4 regions of the Bradyrhizobium sp. WSM2793 genome follow, and region 3 is predicted to be linked to each of the others. Evidence: predicted binding sites of a transcription regulator. Region 3 holds the regulator's gene; each other region holds the start of a gene.

Region 1 (5,157 bases), on a different contig from region 3:
CCATGTCGGACCTAGACCGTAACTACGCTTCTCCTTTCGGCAGGGCCGCCGGGCGTGTTGACGCCGCGACGGTCGATGCTGGCCTGCGCGCCTATATGCTGCGCATCTACAACTACATGAGCATTGGCCTCGCCATCACCGGCCTTGCCGCGCTCGGTGTCTACATGGCTGCCGTGACCGACGTTCCGACGGCGGAATCCGTCCGCGTCGGCAAGCTGTTCCTGACCCCGTTCGGCTACGCGATGTTCGTCAGCCCGCTGAAATGGCTGTTCATGCTCGCGCCGCTCGCCATGGTGTTCGTGATCTCGGCGGGCATCAACCGTCTCGCTCCCTCGACCGCCCAGATCCTGTTCTGGGTGTTCGCGGCGCTGATGGGCATCTCGCTGTCGTCGATCTTCCTGGTGTTCACGCACACCTCGATCGTGCGGGTGTTCTTCATCACTGCGGCCACCTTCGGTGCGCTGAGCCTCTACGGCTACACCACCAAGCGTGACCTGACCGGCATGGGCTCGTTCCTGTTCATGGGCCTGATCGGCATCATCATCGCGAGCCTGGTGAACCTGTTCCTGGCGAGCTCGATGCTGCAGTTCATCGTGTCGGTGGTCGGCGTGCTGGTGTTCGCGGGCCTCACCGCCTGGGATACCCAGCGGCTGAAGAACGACTACATCTACGGCTACGCTTCGGCCGGCGGTGACATCGCAGAGCGTGCGGCCATCACCGGCGCGCTGTCGCTGTACCTGAACTTCATCAACCTGTTCACGCTGCTGCTGCAGCTCCTCGGTCAGCGCGACTAAGCGCAACGACGAGAGAACGGATACGAACCCCGGCCGAAAGGCCGGGGTTTTTGTTTGGGGGGTGGGGTGGCGCTTGTAGCCCGGATGGAGCGCAGGCAATCCGGGACAGTCCTTTCCGCGGATAAGGCGGCCCCGGATTACGCTTCCCTCCATCCGGGCGACAAGGCCACGAGTGCCGCCTTTCCTCCTCGTCATTGCGGGCGCAGCGAAGCAATCCAGAGTCCCTCCGCGGATGCATTTCTGGATTGCTTCGATGCGTTCGCAATGACGGGTGGGGCAACACCGTTGCCCCTTTCAGCGGAAGCGGGAAGGCTCTAATCTTGCCGCCATGTCCGCACCTGAAATCAGACCTACAACCGAGGCCGACCTTCCCGCCATCACCGCCATCTACCAGCAGGCTGTCCGCGAGGGCACCGCGACATTCGAGCTGGAGCCGCCCGACCTCGTGGAGATGACGCGCCGTTATCGCGCGCTGGTCGACGGCGGCTATCCCTATTTCGTCGCTATCCTCGACGGCCGCGTGGCCGGCTATGCCTATGCCGGCGCCTACCGCCCGCGCCCGGCTTACCGCTTCACGGTCGAGAACTCGATCTATCTCGATCCCTCCTTCCACCGCCGCGGTGTCGGATCAAAGCTGCTGGAGCGGCTGGTCGCCGAATGCGAGGCGCGCGGCTTCCGCCAGATGATCGCGGTGATCGGCGATTCCGCCAATGCCGGCTCGATCGGCGTGCACACCAAGGGCGGCTTCAAGATGATCGGCACGCATCCCAATGTCGGGCTGAAATTCGGCCGCTGGCTTGATACGGTGATGATGCAGCGCGACCTCGGCGAGGGCGCGAAGACGGTGCCGACAAAGTAGATCTCGTAGGGTGGGCAAAGCGATACCCGGGACCACCGCGAGACAAAACCCGGATGTCGCTGCGCTCATCCGGGCTACGAAGAATTCGCCACATCACTGCTGTCGTAGGGTGGGCAAAGCGCAAGCGTGCCCACGGCTTGCGGCGATAGAGAAAGGACGTGGGCACGGCGCAATGCGCCTTTGCCCACCCTACGGCACCGTCAATGTGGCTACACCACCGCCAGCTTCCGATCGATCACCAGCAGCACGCGCTCCAGCTCGTGGCCGCGGCGCAGGATCAGGCCGGTCGCCGAGATCACGCTGTACATGCCCTGCTTGCGCGCCAGCCGCGGATCCTTCTCGATGCGATAGATCGGCACTTCCGAGGCACGGCGATAGACAGAGAACACGGCGCGATCCCTCAGGAAGTCGATGGCATAATCGCGCCATTCGCCGTCGGCGACCATGCGGCCGTAGAGATTGAGAATACGATGCAGCTCGAGCCGGTTGAACGTCACCCGGCTCAGTTGCGTCGCCGCCGCGGCGGGGCGGGCCGCCGCGCGCTGCTCGCTCGGATCGGCATCCTCCGACAGACTCATGGAGCGCTTCCTCATCGCACGGCATGACCCGAATCCGCGAAGACCGTCCCCGGAACCTGGATCATGACAGCTGCATGATTGCGCCAACCGGCCACCGCCGCAAGGGGCTCCTGATTCAACCGGTCGAATCGGTTACGAATCGGGGCACACGCTATGGTGGAACTCCCTCGCGGCAAACCGTCACGGGATCGTTAGCAGGAATCATACTCTCGCCGCTTTTCCGCCTAGCGACTGCCGCCCTGCATTGCGAAAAGACTCCCGTGCGTTGACCCGGTCCTTTCGGTTCCGGATTCCTCAGCCCCCAGCCCCCCGGGGTCGAACAGGATCGGGTCTGTACGCGCGACAAGGAGGGCCAACGCAAGTTGGTCCTTTTTTGTTTGTGTCGGGATGTTTCTGCCCCGGCGAAATTCTCCTCTCATCAGCGCCAACAGTCTCTCCCCTCATCCTGAGGAGCCGCGCTCCCTTCGCGTGGCGTCTCGAAGGATCGAGGCCCAACCGCATGAGCGGGGCCGGCATGGTTCTCACGGCGATGCGAAACATCGTCCGGTAGACGCGCGCAAGAGCGCGCTCCTCACCATGAGGGTGGGCAGTGAGTACGACGCTAGAGAATTGAAATCAGTGCAGCGACGTGTAGGCCGCACCCAGCATCGTGCCGGGCTTCTCGCGGCTGCCGTCCTGGACATAGACCACCGCGCCGTCGACGCCGTCGCGCGTGAGGTTCTCGATCGGCACCGTCCAGCTTTCCGAACGCCCGGTCCAGTCACCGACCTTGAGCAGGTTGCGCACCACGTTGTGATAGGTGACCTGCTGTCCGCGATTCTCGCCGCGGGTGATTGCGATCGGGACTGACTTGGCGATCGAACAGATCCAGACCTCGCCTTGCGAGACGGCCGGCTCGTTGCTCGCCGCCACCGATACGTTGATCTGCTTGCCCGCGAGCGACATCGTCACCGGCACGCTCATCACGCCCGTGCCCTTGTCGGTCTTGCCGATCGCGCTCTCGATGCCGGCACGATCGCTGCCGATGACATGGGTGGAGCCGTTGACCACAACCTGCGGCGTGTAGACCTCGCGGTCGCCGCGCATGCGCGAGTAAGCACGCTGCCGTGCAGAGAAGCGTGAATCCGCCAGCGTGTCCTTCCAACCCAGATAGTCCCAATAGTCGATCGGCATGCTCAGCGCGATGATCGACGGGTCTTTGGAGAGATCGCCGATGATCTGGTCGGCGGGCGGGCAGGAGGAGCAGCCCTGCGAGGTAAACAATTCGACAACGGCGCGGGGATCGGCTTCGGCAGGACGGATGACGGCGACAATCGCACAGATGCCGAGAGCTCCCGACCAGAGAGCACCGGACCAACGTGAAACCAGATGAGAAGCCGTCATTGTTGTCATGTCGAACGCCGCACACCATTGCTCGTGGGAAGGAAAACTTATCGCCGGATGGTCACCGTAGTCTTACGGGGCGCGACACACTCGACCGTCCAGGCCAACCGTCCGAAAGGAGGTTTTCCGCCGGGCGGGCCCATCTGGAGCATGCCGCAAACGCACGAAGGCGGCCTTGTGATAGGCCGCCTTCGTTTAACCTTCTACTCACGTCGCGGTGAGCCACCGTTCACAAATTCGCGCTTAGGCCGCGAGCTTGCGCAGCACGTAGTGCAGGATACCGCCGTTCCGGTAGTAGTCGAGCTCGTCCAGCGTATCGATGCGGCAGAGCAGCGAAACGCGCTGCAGCGAACCGTCGCCGGAGACGATCTCCGCGGTCAGCTTCTGGCGCGGCTTGAGATCGCCGACGAGGCCACGCAGCGTGACCTTCTCGTCGCCCTTCAGGCCGAGCGACGACCAGGAGGTGCCCTCCTCGAAGGTCAGCGGCAGCACGCCCATGCCGACCAGGTTGGAGCGATGGATGCGCTCGAAGCTCTGGCAGATCACGGCGCGCACGCCGAGCAGGCGCGTGCCCTTGGCGGCCCAGTCGCGCGAGGAGCCGTTGCCGTATTCGGCGCCGGCGAACACCACCAGCGGCACCTGCTCCTGCTGGTACTTCATCGCGGCGTCGTAGATCGACATCTGCTCGCCGTCGGGCCAGTGCTTGGTCAGGCCGCCCTCGGGGATATTTCCATCCGCGCCCTTCAACATGAAGTTCTTGATGCGGATGTTGGCGAAGGTGCCGCGCATCATCACTTCATGATTGCCGCGGCGCGTGCCGTACTGGTTGAAGTCGGCGGGACGCACCTGGTGCTCGCTGAGATATTTTCCAGCCGGAGAGGTAAGCTTGATCGAACCGGCCGGCGAGATGTGGTCGGTGGTTATCTTGTCGCCGAACATGGCGAGGATGCGGGCCTCGACGATGTCGGTGACCGGCTCCGGCTCCTTCTTCATGCCGTCGAAATAAGGCGGGTTCTGCACATAGGTCGAAGACATGTTCCAGCGATAGGTCTCGCTCTCGACGGTCTTGATCTTGCGCCAGTTGGTGTCGCCCTTGAACACGTCGGCATACTTCTTCTTGAAGATCGACGCGGTCACGAACTTCTTCATGAAGGCATTGATCTCCTTGGTCGTCGGCCAGATGTCCTTGAGGTACACCGGCTTGCCGTCCTTGCCCTCGCCGAGCGGCTCGACGGCGAGGTTCTTGGTGACGCTGCCCGCGAGCGCATGCGCGACCACCAGCGGCGGCGAGGCCAGATAGTTCGCCTGCACGTCGGGCGAGACGCGGCCTTCGAAGTTGCGGTTACCCGAGAGCACGGCCGCGGCGACGATGCCGTTGTCGTTGATCGACTTCGAGATCTCCTCGGGCAGCGGACCGGAATTGCCAATGCAGGTGGTGCAGCCGAAGCCGACCAGGTTGAAGCCGACCTTGTCGAGATCCTTCTGCAGACCGGAATCGGCGAGATAGCCGGCGACGACCTGGCTGCCCGGCGCGAGCGAGGTC
Region 2 (5,157 bases), on a different contig from region 3:
GGATTTTCCAATGCGGATCTTGCAGCCAACATGGACAAGCTCCACACCTATCTCGGTGTGTAGCCGAGCAGGCGGACGTGCAAGAGTAACTATCAAAGGAATATTGGGAGGCGGATTATGAAGCACAGCATTTCGGCAATGTTGCTCGGGACGGCCCTGGCGCTGGGCGCGGCAGGTGGCGCAGTCGCGCAGGACAAGAACATCAAGATCGGCGTGCTGACCGACAATTCGGGACTCTATGCCGATCTCGGTGGCGCTGGCTCGACCGTCGCCGCACAGATGGCGATCGAGGATTCCGGGCTCGCTGCCAAGGGCTGGAAGCTCGACCTGATCTCCGCCGACCATCAGAACAAGCCCGACATCGGCTCCACGATTGCTCGGCAATGGATCGACGTCGAGAAGGTCGACATCTTCATGGATGTCCTGAACTCCGGCGTCGCGCTCGCGGTCAACAATGTCGTCAAGGAGAAGAATTCGATCCTGATCGACACGGGTGCGGCGACGTCGGATCTCACCAACGCGCAATGCTCACCGAACACGATCCACTGGGTCTATGATACCTATATGCTGGCCAACAGTACCGGGCAGGCGCTGGTGAAGGCGGGCGGCGACACATGGTATTTTCTCACCGCGGACTACGCCTTTGGCCATGCCCTCGAGCGCGACACCGCCGCAGTCGTGGTGAAGTCGGGCGGCAAGGTGATCGGCAATGTCAAGCATCCCCTGAATACTGCCGACTTCTCGTCGTTCCTGCTTCAGGCGCAGGCCTCCAAAGCCAAGATCATCGGCATGGCGAATGCCGGCGGCGACACCACCAACACCATCAAGCAGGCGGCGGAGTTCGGCATCGTCTCGGGCGGCCAGAAGCTTGCGGGCCTGCTGCTCTTCATCACCGACGTGCACTCGCTCGGTCTGAAGGTGGCGCAGGGCCTGAATTTCACCGAGACCTTCTATTGGGACATGAACGACGGTACGCGCGCGTTCTCCAAGCGCTTCTCCGAGCGCATGAAGAACAAGGCGATGCCCTCGATGGTGCAGGCCGGCGTCTACTCGGGTCTGCTGCACTATTTCAAGGCGCTGGAGGCGATGGGCGGCAATCCGCATGACGGGGCCAAGGTGGTCGCCAAGATGAAGGAGACGCCGACGGACGATCCGCTGTTCGGCAAGGGAACGATCCGCGGGGACGGTCGCAAGCTGCATCCCGCCTATCTGTTCGAGGTCAAGAAGCCCGAGGAATCCAAAGGGCCCTGGGACTATTACAAGCTGATCGGCACGACGGCCGCGGATCAGGCGTTCCGGCCGCTGTCCGAGAGCGTCTGTCCGCTCGTGAAGAAGTAAGTGTGATGATGCGAGCCGGCGCTACGGCGCCGGCTTGCTCTTGGGGAACGACGAGAAGGGACCGGGTGCGGGATCGATGCAGGCTCTATACGCTCAGCTACTGGTGGGACTGATCAACGGCTCGTTCTACGCGCTGCTCAGTCTCGGGCTTGCCGTGATTTTCGGCATGCTGAACATCATCAATTTCGCCCATGGCGCGCTCTACATGATGGGCGCCTTCGTTGCCTATTTCCTGTTGAGCCTCGGTGGCATCAACTACTGGTGGGCACTGCTGATCGCACCCGTGATCGTCGGCATCTTCGGCATGATCCTGGAAAGGACCATGCTGCAATGGCTGACCGGGCTCGACCATCTCTACGGCCTGCTCCTGACCTTCGGCATCGCGCTGATCGTGCAGGGCGTGTTCCAGAATTATTTCGGCTCCTCCGGCCTGCCTTACGCCATTCCGGACCAGCTCAAGGGCGGCATGAATCTGGGCTTCATGTTCTTGCCGATCTATCGCGGCTGGGTGGTCGTGTTCTCGCTGGTCGTATGTCTGGCGACATGGTTCCTGATCGAGAAGACCCAGCTCGGCGCTTACCTGCGCGCCGCCACCGAAAATCCGACGCTGGTGCGTGCCTTCGGCATCAACGTGCCGCGCATGATCACGCTGACCTATGGTCTCGGCGTCGGCCTTGCCGCGCTCGCGGGCGTGCTGTCGGCGCCGATCAACCAGGTGCGACCGCTGATGGGCGCCGACCTGATTATCGTGGTGTTCGCGGTGGTCGTGATCGGCGGCATGGGTTCGATCATGGGCTCCATCATCACCGGCTTCGCGCTCGGCGTGATCGAGGGTCTGACCAAGTATTTCTATCCCGAGGCCTCCAACACCGTCGTGTTCGTGCTGATGGTGCTGGTGCTCTTGGTGAAGCCAACGGGATTGACGGGAAGGGCGGCCTGATATGACAACCCTGACGGACGACACGCTGCCGGTGCCCCCTCGCGCGATGCGCGACGAGATGATCGCTTTCGTAGTGATGGCGCTGCTGCTGGCGTCGGTACCATTCACGGGCGTCTACCCGTTCTTCGTGATGCAGGCGCTGTGCTTTGCGCTGCTCGCCTGCGCCTTCAATCTGCTGGTCGGCTATGGCGGCCTGCTGTCGTTCGGCCACGCCATGTTCCTGGGGACCGCTGGCTATTGCTGCGCGCATGCGCTGAAAGTGTGGGCGTTGCCGCCTGAGCTCGGCATCCTCGTCGGCATCGCCGCGGCTTTCGTGCTCTCGATCATCACCGGCTACATCTCGATCCGCCGCCAGGGCATCTATTTCTCGATGATCACCCTGGCTCTGTCACAACTCCTGTACTTCATCTACCTCCAGGCCCCGTTCACCCACGGTGAGGACGGCATCCAGGGCATCCCGCAGGGACGCATGTTCGGCGTCTTCGATCTGTCCAAGCCGACGGTGCTCTATTACGTCGTGCTGGTCGGGTTCCTTGCCGGCTTCCTGTTGATCTACCGCATCATCAACTCGCCGTTCGGCGAGGTGCTGAAGTCGATCCGGGAGAACGAGCAGCGCGCGATTTCGCTGGGCTACCGCACCGACCAGTACAAGTTCCTGGCCTTCGTGCTGTCGGGAACGCTGGCCGGTTTTGCCGGTGCGCTGAAGGTCTTTGTGGCGCAGAACGCCTCGCTCACCGACGTCCATTGGTCGATGTCGGGCGAGGTCGTGCTGATGACGCTGGTTGGCGGCCTCGGAACCATCTTCGGCCCCGTGGTCGGTGCCTTCGCGATCATCGCCATGCAGCAATATCTCGCCGGCTTCGGCCAATGGGTGACGGTGATCCAGGGCTCGATCTTCGTGGTCTGCGTGCTCACCTTCCGCCGCGGCGTCATCGGCGAAATCGCGCATTACTTCCGGAGATCGCTCTAACTGGTTGATTTGAAATCGGTTTGCCGGCCGCTTGAAAGCGGTGGATGATCCGGCTCCACGGGCGTGAGATGACACGCGCGCGGATCGAAAATGGTCTATGACAGTTTCATGACGGCCTGACAGGGCCGGGCCATTTCCAACCGGTAGCCTACCCCCATGATGCGATGGTTTCGTGCTTTCCTGCCCAAGGAAGAACGGTTCTTTGACCTGTTTGACCGGCATGCCCAGACGGTGATCCAGGGCTCCATCGCGCTCCAGGGCATGCTGAACGGGGGCGAGGAGACGCCGGTCTATTGCCAGCGCGTCAACCAGTTCGAGAATGATGCCGACAACATCACCCGCGAGGTGCTGACGGCGGTGCGCCGCACCTTCATCACCCCGTTCGACCGCGGCGACATCAAGAACCTGATCACGTCGATGGACGACGCCATCGACCAGATGCAGCAGACCGCCAAGGCGGTGATGCTGTTCGAGGTCCGCACCTTCGAGCCGCCCATGCGCGAGATCGGCGGGCTATTGATCGAATGCGCCAATCTGGTCGGCCGCGCGCTGCCGCTCATGCAATCAATCGGCCCGAACGTCGCCATGCTGACCGCGATCACGGAGGAGCTCGGCAAGCTCGAGGGCCGCGTCGACGATCTCCACGACATCGGTCTGAAGGAGCTGTTCCTCAAGCATCGCGACGGCAATGCGATGGACTTCATCGTCGGCGTCGAGATCTACGACCACCTCGAGAAGGTGGCGGATCGCTTCGACGACGTCGCGAACGAGATCAACAGCATCGTCATCGAGCAAGTTTAGGGCAGGCCGCTGTGGATGCCGCGTTGGGTCTTCCCGTCCTGGTCGGCTTGATCGCCGTCGCGCTGCTGTTCGATTTCCTGAACGGCCTGCACGACGCCGCCAATTCGATCGCGACCATCGTCTCGACCCGCGTGCTGCGGCCGCAATTCGCGGTGTTCTGGGCCGCGTTCTTCAATTTCGTCGCCTTCATGGTGTTCGGACTGCACGTCGCCCAGACCATCGGCACCGGTATCATCGATCCCTCGATCGTCGATGCCCAGGTGATCTTCGCGGCCCTGGTCGGCGCCATCGTCTGGAACCTCGTGACCTGGGCGCTCGGCATCCCGTCCTCGTCGTCGCATGCGCTGATCGGCGGGCTCGTCGGCGGCGGCATGGCCAAAGCCGGGATCTCGGCTGCGGTGTGGAGCGGATTGAGCAAGACGGTACTGGCGATCGTGCTGTCGCCGCTGATCGGCTTCCTGCTGGCGATGATGCTGGTGGCGATCGTGTCCTGGGCCTCGGTGCGCTCGACGCCGTTCGCGGTCGATCGCGCCTTCCGCATCCTGCAATTCGCCTCCGCCTCGCTCTATTCGCTCGGCCATGGCGGCAACGACGCGCAGAAGACCATGGGCATCATCGCGGTGCTGCTCTATTCGCAGGGCCATCTCGGCAGCGACTTCTCGGTGCCGTTCTGGGTGGTGCTGTCCTGCCAGGCGGCGATGGCGCTGGGCACGCTGATGGGCGGCTGGCGCATCGTCCGCACCATGGGCCTGCGCATCACCAAATTGACTCCCATGCAGGGCTTTTGCGCCGAGACCGGCGGGGCCGCGACTTTGTTCATGGCGACCTATCTTGGGGTTCCCGTCTCCACCACGCACACCATCACCGGCGCCATCGTCGGCGTCGGCGCCGCCCGCCGCGTCTCGGCGGTGCGCTGGAACGTTGCCAGCTCGATCGTCTACGCCTGGGTGATCACGATCCCGGCCTCGGCCGTCGTAGCGGCGCTGACCTGGTGGGCGGTCAAGATCTTCGTCAAGTAACCAGCTTCAGCCCGACGATCCCGGCAACGATCAGGGCGATGCTGGCAAGACGAAGGGCGGTGGCCGGCTCCCCGAACAGGACAATGCCC
Region 3 (5,157 bases):
TACGGATCATGATGGCGTCGACATAGCGCGACAGCACGCGCGCGGTGTCGGCGATGGTCTCACCGCGGCCGAGCTGCATCTCGGCACCGGTGAGCATGATGGGCTCGCCGCCGAGCTGACGCATCGCGACGTCGAACGACACGCGTGTCCGGGTCGACGGGCGCTCGAAGATCATCGCCAGCGTCTTGCCTTCGAGCGGCCGCACCGGCTGCTGCGCCTTCTGCTTCGCCTTCATGGCGGAGGACGCCGCGAGCATGGTCTTGAGCTCCGACAGCGGCAGCTCGTTGATATCGAGGAAGTGCTTCGGGGACTTGCTCATCAGCTTGCCGCCCGCTTGGTCTGGCTGGACGAGATCGCGGCGCAGGCGCGCTCTAACCGCCCGACGCTGTCCTCGATCTCGGCTTCGGTCACGATCAGCGGTGGCAGGAAACGCACGACATTGTCGCCGGCCCCGACCGTGAGCAGTTTCTCGTTGCGCAGCGCCGCGACGAGATCGCCGGAGGGCACCACGGCCTTGATGCCGATCAGAAGGCCCTCGCCGCGCACTTCGCTGACGACATCGCCATGACGGTCGATCACGGCGGCGAGCTTCTGCTTCAGCAGCAGCGACATCTTCTGCACGTGGTCGAAGAAGCCGGGCTGGAGCATGACGTCGAGCACCGCATTGGCCGCGGAGATCGCCAGCGGATTGCCGCCGAAGGTCGAGCCGTGCGAGCCGGGCCCCATGCCGGCTGCCGCATCCGCGGTCGCCAGCACTGCGCCGATCGGGAAGCCGCCGCCGAGCGCCTTTGCCAGCGACATCACGTCAGGCGTGACGCCGGTGCGCCGATAGGCGAACAGATCGCCGCTGCGGCCCATGCCGGTCTGCACCTCGTCGAAGGCGAGCAGCAGGCCCTTCTCGTCGCAAAGCTGGCGCAACGCCTTGAGGAAGGTCGGCGTTGCCGAGCGCACGCCGCCCTCGCCCTGGATCGGCTCGATCAGGATGCCGGCGGTGTGCGGGCCGATCGCCTTCTTGACGGCCTCGATATCGCCATGCGGCACCTGGTCGAAGCCTTCCATGGGCGAGCCGAAGCCTTCGAGATATTTTGCAGAGCCGGTCGCGGCCAGCGTTGCCAGCGTGCGGCCGTGGAAGGCGCCTTCGAAGGTGATGATGCGATAACGTTCCGGATGCCCCTTGGAGAAGTGATGATGGCGGACCAGCTTGATCACACCTTCCAGCGCTTCGGCGCCCGAATTGCAGAAGAACACGAAGTCGGCAAAGCTTTCGTTGCAAAGCCGGCTCGCGAGCTTCTCGCCGTCCGGGCTCTGGAACAGGTTCGACATGTGCCAGAGCTTCGTCGCCTGCTCCTGCAGCGCCTTGACCAGATGCGGGTGGCAATGGCCGAGCGCATTCACAGCTACGCCCGAGGTGAAATCGAGATAGCGATCGCCATTGGTCGCGATCAGCCAGCAGCCTTCGCCGCGCTCGAAGCCGAGGTCGGCTCTGGCGAAAACGGGGAGCAAATGCGGCGCTGCGCTGTTAGTCATGATGTCACTTGAATGTTGCGGACGGTGTGACGCGTGCATTGCGCAACGCACCATCGACCGGCCCGGAAAACGAAACGTGCCGCCTTTTAAGGGCGGCACGCGGGACTATCTTATGCTTGGCAAGACGGGTGTCAATGCCGCCCGGAAAGCCTCAGGAAACGCTGAATCCGTAGTCTTGCGGTGCCGATTTTGCGGGTTTTCACCACGGAACATGTGGAAGCGAGTCGGCGGACTCTTGCGCGGGAGTCACGCCATATTGTAGCGTTTGGATTGTCAGATACGACATCTCGTGCAGCGGTTCTGATCCCAAGAGTCCTCTTGTACCGGCGTAAACGTTCGGGCGTCAGTCACGCGCCCGGCGAGCCTTAAGGGATTCTGACGGCACGGGTTTTTGAAGGCTTAGGCAATCGCTGCGAGGCCCCAGGATGGCTGGCGCGTAGCGAGGGAAAGGGTGCAATGACGGTTTTGACCTGGTCCGACGATCGCGTCGAGCAGCTGAAAAAGCTCTGGGAGGCCGGACTTTCGGCCAGCCAGATCGCAGCTGAGCTCGGCAATGTGACCCGCAATGCCGTGATCGGCAAAGTGCACAGGCTGGGTCTGTCCGGCCGCGCCAAGAGCCCTTCATCGGCAGCGCCCCGGCCGCGCAAGGCGCGTCCCGCGCAGCACATGATGCGGGTGACCCGCCCCATCGCGCGCGGCAACACCGCGCTGGCGCAGGCCTTCGAGGTCGAGGTGGAGGCCGAACCCGTCACCTACGACAACGTGGTGCCGATGGGCCAGCGGCTGTCGCTGCTCGAGCTCAACGAGGCGACCTGCCACTGGCCGGTCGGCGATCCCTCGAGCCCGGATTTCTTCTTCTGCGGCGGCAAGGCACTGTCCGGCCTGCCCTACTGCGCCCAGCACTCGCGCGTGGCGTATCAGCCGGCGGCGGATCGCCGGCGCGCGCCGGCGAAGCCGGGTCCGCGCTGAGTTCGCGGAATTCTCTGATCGTCAAGACTGCAGCCGTCACACGATGACGGCTCCACCAACTCGGTGTCATCCCCGCGAACGCGGGGATCCATAACCACAAGGCGCAGTTGTCGCGCGAGATGGTCACTCCGGGTCTTCGCCAAACCACTGCCTGTGGTTATGGGTCCCTGCTTTCGCAGGGACGACGCCGGAGAATGCGGCGGCGGCCCGCCAAAGCCAACGCCAGCAAACCTTACGTCTGCTCCGCCTTCGCGAAGCGGTCGTCGAGCGCGTAGCCGGCGCCGCGGACGGTGCGGATCGGGTCCTGCTCGCGGCCGAGATTGAGCAGCTTGCGCAAGCGGCCGATATGGACGTCGACAGTGCGCTCATCGATGTAGATGTCGCGACCCCAGACGCTGTCGAGCAGCTGCTCGCGCGAGAACACGCGGCCGGGATGCTCCAGGAAGAACTCCAGCAGGCGATATTCGGTCGGGCCGAGATCGATCGGCCGGCCCGAGCGCGCCACGCGGCGCTTGTCGCGGTCGAGCTCGATGTCGCCATAGGCCAGCACTGTCGCGAGCCGCTCAGGACTGGCGCGCCGCAGCAGGCCCTTCACGCGCGCCAGAAGCTCCGGCACCGAGAACGGCTTGACGATGTAGTCGTCGGCGCCGGTCGCAAGCCCCCGCACCCGCTCGCTCTCCTCGCCGCGCGCGGTGAGCATGATGATCGGGAGCTGCTTGGTGTCGGGCCGGGTGCGCAGGCGGCGGCACAGCTCGATGCCCGACAGGCCCGGCAGCATCCAGTCGAGCACGATCAGGTCCGGGATGTGCTCCTTGAGGCGGGTGTCGGCGTCGTCGCCGCGCATGACCGTCTCGACGTCATAGCCGTCGCCTTCGAGGTTGTAGCGAAGCAGCTCGGTGAGAGCTTCCTCGTCCTCAACCACCATAATGCGTGCGCCCATCGGGTCGTCGCTCCTTCAAGTCTTCAGGTATTCGGGACCGTCGTGGCGAAGGTGGTCATGTCGCCCTTCGGCCGCTTGTCGGTGATCGCCTGGCCCTCGATCATGTAGAACACGGTCTCGGCGATGTTGGTGGCGTGGTCGCCGATCCGCTCGATGTTCTTGGCGCAGAACATCAGATGGATGCAGAACGAGATGTTGCGCGGATCCTCCATCATGTAGGTGAGGAGCTCGCGGAACAGCGAGGTGCAGATCGCGTCGACCTCCTCGTCGCCCTTCCACACCGCCATCGCCGCCGGCAGGTCATGCGCGGCATAGGCATCCAGCACCGACTTGACCTGCTGCTGCACGAGGTCGGTCATGTGCTCCAGGCCGCGGAACAGCTTCAGCGGATGGAAGTCGGTCTCCAGCGCGGCGACGCGCTTGCCCATGTTCTTGGCGAGGTCGCCGATGCGCTCGAGGTCGGTCGCAACGCGCATGGCGCCGACGATCTCGCGCAGATCCACCGCCATCGGCTGCCGGCGGGCGATGGTGAGCACCGCGCGTTCCTCGATGCGCTTCTGCAGCGCGTCGAGCTCGGCGTCGATGGTGACGACGCGCTGGCCGAGCGCGACGTCGCGGCGGATCAGCGCGTCGACGGAATCGACGATCATGCGCTCGGCGATGCCGCCCATCTCGGCGACCAGGCGGGTGAGCTCCTGGAGGTCGGTGTCGAAAGCCTTTGCGGTATGTTCAGTACCCATGTCGCGTCTCCTCAGCCGAACCGGCCGGTGATGTAATCCTGCGTGCGCCGGTCGCTCGGCGACGTGAAGATCTTGCTGGTGTCGTCGAACTCGATCAGCTCGCCGAGATACATGAAGGCGGTCTTGTCGGAGACGCGCGCCGCCTGCTGCATGTTGTGGGTGACGATCGCGATCGTGTAGTTCTCGGACAGTTCCTGGATCAGCTCCTCGACCTTGGCGGTCGAGATCGGATCGAGCGCCGAGCAGGGCTCGTCGAACAAAATCACTTCAGGACGCACCGCGACGGTGCGGGCGATGCACAGGCGCTGCTGCTGGCCGCCGGAGAGCGACAGGCCGGAGGCGTTGAGCTTGTCCTTGACCTCGTTCCACAGCGCGCCGCCGCGCAGTGCCTTCTCGACGCGGTCGTCCATCTCGGACTTCGAGATCTTCTCGTAGAGGCGGATGCCGAAGGCGATGTTCTCGTAGATCGTCATCGGGAACGGCGTCGGCTTCTGGAACACCATGCCGACCCGGGCGCGCAGCAGATTGAGGTCGAGCCTGGGGTCGAGGACGTTGGTCTGGTCCAGCATGAGCTGGCCGGTGGCGCGCTGGCCCGGATAGAGGTCGTACATCCGGTTGAAGATGCGCAGCAGGGTCGACTTGCCGCAGCCCGACGGGCCGATGAACGCCGTGACGCGGTTGGCGCCCAGCGTCAGGTTGATGTTCTTCAGCGCGTGGTGCTCGCCGTAATAGAAATTGAGATTGCGCACCGTCACCTTGGCCGGGGCTTCCGGCAGCGGCTGCGAGGCCAGATGAGCGTTGGAACTCATGGATACGGACAGGTCGGTCATTTTGCAGTCCTCTCGGCGCCGAGGATGCGCGCGCCAATGTTCAGGGCAAGCACGGTGAGCGTGATCAGCAGCGCGCCGCTCCAGGCGAGCTGCTTCCAATAGGCATAGGGGCTCTGGACGAAGTTGTTGATGGTAACCGGCAGGTTGGCCA
Region 4 (5,157 bases), on a different contig from region 3:
AATAGTCGACATCGTTCTTGAACAGATAGCGCGCGGCATCGCGGGGCGACATCGCGATCTCAGGCATGTGCTCGGGCATGAACTGCCGGGCCTGAAGCGCGCTGACGTCGGCGGCGCGGAAGAACCGGTGCATCTCGCCGCAGAGATCGCGTAAGCGCACGCCGGCATAGCGCGCCTGCCGCCGCTGATAGAACTCCGGAATGACGTCGGCCAGCAGTGCATTGTCGTCGTGGAGCTTCTTGAAGGCGACAAGGCCCGAGATCAGCGTGCCGGCCTTGCTCGCCTCGACGCCGGGGGTCAGCAGGAAGAGCAGGGAGTTGAGGTCGTTCTTCTCGGGGACGATGCGGTTCTCGCGCAAATATTGCGCCACGACGGGGGCAGGGATGCCGTGCTCGGCATAGGCACCTGAGCGGTCGAAGCCGGGGGTGAGCAGCGTCAGCTTGTTCGGATCTGTCATGGCAAACTCCTCGGCCATGCCGGGGAAGCCGTGCCAGTTGGTATCGGGCGAGAGCTGCCACAGCGCGGCGTTGGTGGCGAGCTCATCGGTCGAGAGGGTTTCCCAGGCGACGTTGTGGACGGCGCCCGGGCGGCCGACATCGGGAATGGCGACGCGGTCGGGAACGAAGGGTTCGAAGAACCAGCGCCGGTCCGGATTCTGCTCTTTCTCTTCGAACTCCCTGCGCATCGCGCGGATCTTCTTGCGCAGCTCGATGCCGAGGCGAATCGTGTCGTCCCACAGCACTTCGCCCGAGCGGCCCTTCATCATCTGCGCACCGACGTCGAGCGAGGCGAACAGCGGATAGAAGGGTGACGTGGAGGCGTGCTGCATGAAGCTTTCGTTGAAGCGGCGGTGCTCGACGCGTCGCTTCTGGCCGCGGATGTGGCGGTCCTTGATGTGGATCTGGGAGGCCTGCGAGAAGCTCGCAAGCTGCTTGTGAGTCGATTGCGTCGCGATGATGCCCGGTGCTTCCGGCGGAAGGTTCGCCAGCCCCATGGCGAAACGGCCGGCATAGAGAGGGTGGAACTTCATGAAGCCGGCCCAGGCCTCGTCGAACAGGATGTACTCGCACAGATGGCCGATGCGCTTCAGGATCATCTCGGCGCTGTGGATCGTCCCATCATAGGTGCACTGTTCGACGACGGCGACGCGGAACGGCCGCTCCTTGCGCCAGGCCTCCTTGTCCGTGACCAGCGGGTGATTGCGGATCGCCTCGCGCAAGGTCTTCTCGTCCAGCACGTCCCAGCGCATCGGGCCGATCAGGCCCCAGGCGTTGCGGATGGTCGGCACGTAAACCGGGACGCCGCCGTTGATCATCAGGGCGCCGTGATGGGCAGCCTTGTGGTTGTTGCGGTCGAACAGCACGAGGTCGCCGTCGGTGACGAGGGCGCCGAGCGCGACCTTGTTCGAGGTCGAGGTGCCGTTGAGCACGAAATAGGTCTTCTCCGCGCCAAAAATCTGCGCGGCTTCCTTTTGCGCCTTCAGCGCCGGCCCCTCGTGGGTGAGGAGGTCGCCGAGATCGAGCACGGAATTGTCGAGGTCGTCCCGGAACACGGATTCGCCGAGATGCTCGACGAAGACCCGGCCGATCGGGCTGCGGTTGTAGAATACGCCGCCATTGTGCCCCGGGCAGGTCCAGAGCTGGTTGCCTTCCTCGGCATAGTCGACCAGCGCGCCAAAGAACGGCGTCTTCAGCGTTTCGGCATATTGCTTGAGCCGGCTGATTAGATTCTTGGCGATGAAGGTCGGCGTTTCCTCGGACAGGAAGACATAGCCGTCGATGAAATCGAGCACCTCGACCGGCAGGTCCTCGAAGCGCTTGCGCCGGATCAGGAGGATGATCGGGAAATCGAGGCCGCGGCGGCGCATCAAATTGATCAGCGCCGAGGTCTTGCCCTCCAGGCCCTTCTTGCCCCAGTCCACCACCATGCAGCCGATCGCGGCGTCGGTCTGCACCGCCATCTCGGCATCCTCGAGCTTGCGCGCCCGGACCACCTCGAAGCCGGAGCGCTGGATCTCCTCGATGATCTGGTTGAAGCGGACGCCTTCGAGATCGTCGGCGTCGAACACTGGTGCGGCGAACAGGAAGTTGAAGCGCTTGAAATAGTCCATGTCGGGTCCTGAATGTGCCAGAGACACAGCTCATCGACACATTCGATGACAGCTGGATGACACTGACCCGATCCAGGCATGGCTCGGATGACAAGGCAGGTCAGCCGAGCAGCTTGTCCAGCGTGATCGGGAAGTGCCGGACACGCTTGCCGGTGGCATGATAGACGGCGTTCGCGATTGCCGCAGGCACGCCCACGATGCCGATCTCGCCGAGACCCTTGACGCCGAGCTTGTTGATTCGGTCGTCCGGCTCGTCGACGAAGATGACGTCGATGTCGTGAATATCGGCATTCACCGGGATGTGGTACTCGGCGATGTTCGCGTTCATGATGCGGCCGAAGCGGTGGTCCATGACCGTCTCCTCGTGCAGCGCCATTCCGATCCCCCAGACCACGCTGCCCATGATCTGGCTGCGGCCTGTCTTGGTATTCAGGATCCGCCCGGCCGCGACGGCGCTCACGACTCGCGTGACCCGAATGACGCCGAGTTCCTCGTCGACCTTCACCTCGGCGAAGACAGCCGAATGCGTGTTGCGGGCGTGCGACTTGTCCTCCGCGAACTGGTTGAGCTTCTGCTTCTCGATCCGCTCGAGCTTGCCGTGACGCATCACATCGGCGATCGAGACAGCGCGGCTCTTGTCGCCGGCCTTGGAAATCGTGCCGTCAACAAGAACCATTTCCGATGCATTGAGGCCGCCAAGTGGCGAGTCAGGTATCGCCTTGGCCAGACGCGCGAGCTCCTGGCGAATGTCCTCGGCCGCTCCCAAGACCGCATGTGCGCTCGAAGCGGCCATCCAGGAGCCGCCCTCGACGGGCGCTTGGGGCAGGGTTGAATCGGCAAGCTTCACGTCGATATTCCCGATCGGCAGCCCGAGGGCGTCGGCCGCGACCTGCGCCATGATGGTGTAGGTGCCGGTGCCGATATCGGACGCGGCGCAGGATACCTCGGCGTGGCCGTTGGCGGTCAGCACGATGCGCACGGCGACCGGCATCTGCAGCGCCTCCCACACCCCTGTCGCCATGCCCCAGCCGACCAGGTCCTTGCCATCGCGCATCACACGCGGCGCGGGATTGCGGCGGGCCCAGCCGAAGGCTTCCGCGCCACGGGCGTAACATTCGCGCAGCTGCTTGCTGGTGAAGGGCAGGTCTTCGCTCTGGTCGCGATCCGAGTAGCACTTCAGGCGCAGCTCGATCGGATCGAGCTTGAGTGCGACGGCCAGCTCGTCCATGGCGCATTCGAGTGCGCAGACGCCCGTTGCCGCGCCCGGCGCACGCATGTCGCAGGGGGTGGGGACGTCCAGGTGGACGAGCTTGTGGGAGAGGCGACTGTTGGGGCTCTTGTAGAGCTGCTGCGCCCAGCCGGTGTCATTGCGTGAGAAATCCTCGTAGCGCGAGGTGACGGCAATGGCTTCGTGCGTGACCGCATCGAGCGTGCCGTCCGACTTTGCGCCGAGCGCGACGCGCTCGATGGTCATCGGCCGGTAGCCGAGCCCATACATCTGCTGCCGCGTCAATACGACACGAACGGATCGCTTCAGCGCGAGGGCGGCAAGCGTTGCCAGCACCACCTGGTGCTGCGGCCGCAGGCCGGAGCCGAAGGCGCCGCCGACATAGGGCGAGACCACGCGGATGTCCTCCGGCTTCATGTCGAACACGCCGCAGAGATATTTATGGACGTTCTGGACGCCCTGCGTCTTGTCGTAGACCGTGAGGCTGCCGCTGCCGTCCCAGACCGCTGTCGTCGCATAGAGCTCCATCGGGTTGTGGTGCTCGGTCGGGAGGACGTAGTCGGCCTCATGGCGAACCGCTGCCCCAGCCAGCGCCGCTGCGGCGTCGCCGCGCGGCTTGTGCGGCTGGTCCACATTGGCGGATGTGCCGCGTTCGGTTTCGAGATCGGTCGCAAACGCCTCCTGCTCGTATTCGACACGCACGCGCGTTGCCGCGAATTTGGCAGTTTCCCAGTCCTCCGCGATGACGAGCGCGATTGGCTGACCGTTGAACTTGACCCTGTCGTCGTAAAGCGGGCGGAAGGGTGAACCCTTCTCCGGCGCCACCTCGTCCTTCCAGGCCTCATCCTTGTCGGCGAGGGCCACGCGATGCGTATGCGTGAGCACGTCGACCACGCCCTTCACCTTCAGCGCGTCGCTGGTGTCGAGCCGAGCGATGCGCCCGCGCGGAACCGTGGCATCGACGATGAAGCCATGGAGGAGGCCGTCTGCCGCGAATTCGCCGGCATATTTGGCGGCGCCAGTGACTTTGGCCCGGCCATCGACGCGGGACGTTGGTGTTCCGACATAGCCGTTCATCGGTCCCTCACGCGATCTTCTTGTGAGCTTGTGACTGTGGTGTGCCGCTTGCGGCCTGCATCAGCGTACGCACGACGGCCCGGCGTGCGAGTTCGAGCTTGAAGCCGTTGTGCGAACCAGCGACCGCTCCCTGCAGCAGCAGATCGGCAGCGCGTCCAAAATGATCCGGCGTTGCCGCCTGGCCGCGCAACGCCGCTTCAGCTTCGAGCCTGCGCCACGGCTTGTGAGCCACACCGCCGAGTGCCAGGCGCGCTTCGCTGATTGCGTTGCCCTCCAGTTCGAGCGCAGCCGCGACCGAGACCAAGGCAAAGGCGTACGACAGCCGGTCACGGATCTTCAGATAGCTGTAGTTCCGGGCAAAGCCGCGCGGCGGCAGCCCGATCGCGGTGATGATCTCGCCGGTGCTGAGATTGGTATCGACGTGAGGTTTGTCGCCTGGAAGCCGATGGAAATCTGTCAGCGCGATGGTGCGCTCACCGGTGGGGCCTGCGATGTGCACCAGCGCGCCGAGCGCGGCCAGCGCCACGCTCATGTCGGATGGGTTGGTCGCGATGCAGGAATTGCTGGCGCCTAGGATCGCGTGGTTGCGGTTGAGACCGTCGATCGCCGAGCAGCCGCTGCCGGGCTCTCGCTTGTTACAAGGGGTGGTCGTATCATAGAAATAGGCGCAACGCGTTCGCTGCATCAGATTGCCGCCGACCGAAGCCATGTTGCGCAATTGCGCGGAGGCGCCGGCGAGGAT

The links. Region 3 encodes PhoB, which activates phosphate uptake and scavenging genes when phosphate is short. Its sites were predicted from a motif close to TGTCATNNANCTGTCAT; they were not measured.
Region 1: the regulator PhoB is predicted to act here: its motif matches at 2,295-2,311, upstream of A3AS_RS0117560 (DUF2794 domain-containing protein).
Region 2: the regulator PhoB is predicted to act here: its motif matches at 3,346-3,362, upstream of A3AS_RS0110840 (DUF47 domain-containing protein).
Region 4: the regulator PhoB is predicted to act here: its motif matches at 2,156-2,172, upstream of A3AS_RS0101755 (Orn/Lys/Arg decarboxylase N-terminal domain-containing protein).

What each region holds. Positions count from the first base shown of each region.
Region 1 is NZ_KB902782.1:51,850-57,006, forward strand. Features, by position in the region: gene A3AS_RS0117550 (Bax inhibitor-1/YccA family protein) at 3-794, shown strand; gene A3AS_RS0117555 (GNAT family N-acetyltransferase) at 1,123-1,653, shown strand; gene A3AS_RS0117560 (DUF2794 domain-containing protein) at 1,863-2,231, opposite strand; gene A3AS_RS0117565 (thioredoxin family protein) at 2,847-3,623, opposite strand; gene acnA (aconitate hydratase AcnA) at 3,858-5,157, opposite strand, start outside.
Region 2 is NZ_KB902775.1:144,556-149,712, reverse strand. Features, by position in the region: gene A3AS_RS0110860 (ABC transporter ATP-binding protein) at 1-63, shown strand, start outside; gene A3AS_RS0110855 (ABC transporter substrate-binding protein) at 118-1,338, shown strand; gene A3AS_RS0110850 (branched-chain amino acid ABC transporter permease) at 1,415-2,278, shown strand; gene A3AS_RS0110845 (branched-chain amino acid ABC transporter permease) at 2,280-3,248, shown strand; gene A3AS_RS0110840 (DUF47 domain-containing protein) at 3,405-4,049, shown strand; gene A3AS_RS0110835 (inorganic phosphate transporter) at 4,061-5,068, shown strand; gene sugE (quaternary ammonium compound efflux SMR transporter SugE) at 5,061-5,157, opposite strand, start outside.
Region 3 is NZ_KB902771.1:219,323-224,479, reverse strand. Features, by position in the region: gene argF (ornithine carbamoyltransferase) at 1-319, opposite strand, end outside; gene A3AS_RS0107145 (aspartate aminotransferase family protein) at 319-1,527, opposite strand; gene A3AS_RS0107140 (GcrA family cell cycle regulator) at 1,984-2,496, shown strand; gene phoB (phosphate regulon transcriptional regulator PhoB) at 2,729-3,436, opposite strand; gene phoU (phosphate signaling complex protein PhoU) at 3,460-4,176, opposite strand; gene pstB (phosphate ABC transporter ATP-binding protein PstB) at 4,188-5,006, opposite strand; gene pstA (phosphate ABC transporter permease PstA) at 5,003-5,157, opposite strand, start outside.
Region 4 is NZ_KB902768.1:397,776-402,932, forward strand. Features, by position in the region: gene A3AS_RS0101755 (Orn/Lys/Arg decarboxylase N-terminal domain-containing protein) at 1-2,110, opposite strand, end outside; gene A3AS_RS0101760 (xanthine dehydrogenase family protein molybdopterin-binding subunit) at 2,211-4,415, opposite strand; gene A3AS_RS0101765 (xanthine dehydrogenase family protein subunit M) at 4,423-5,157, opposite strand, start outside.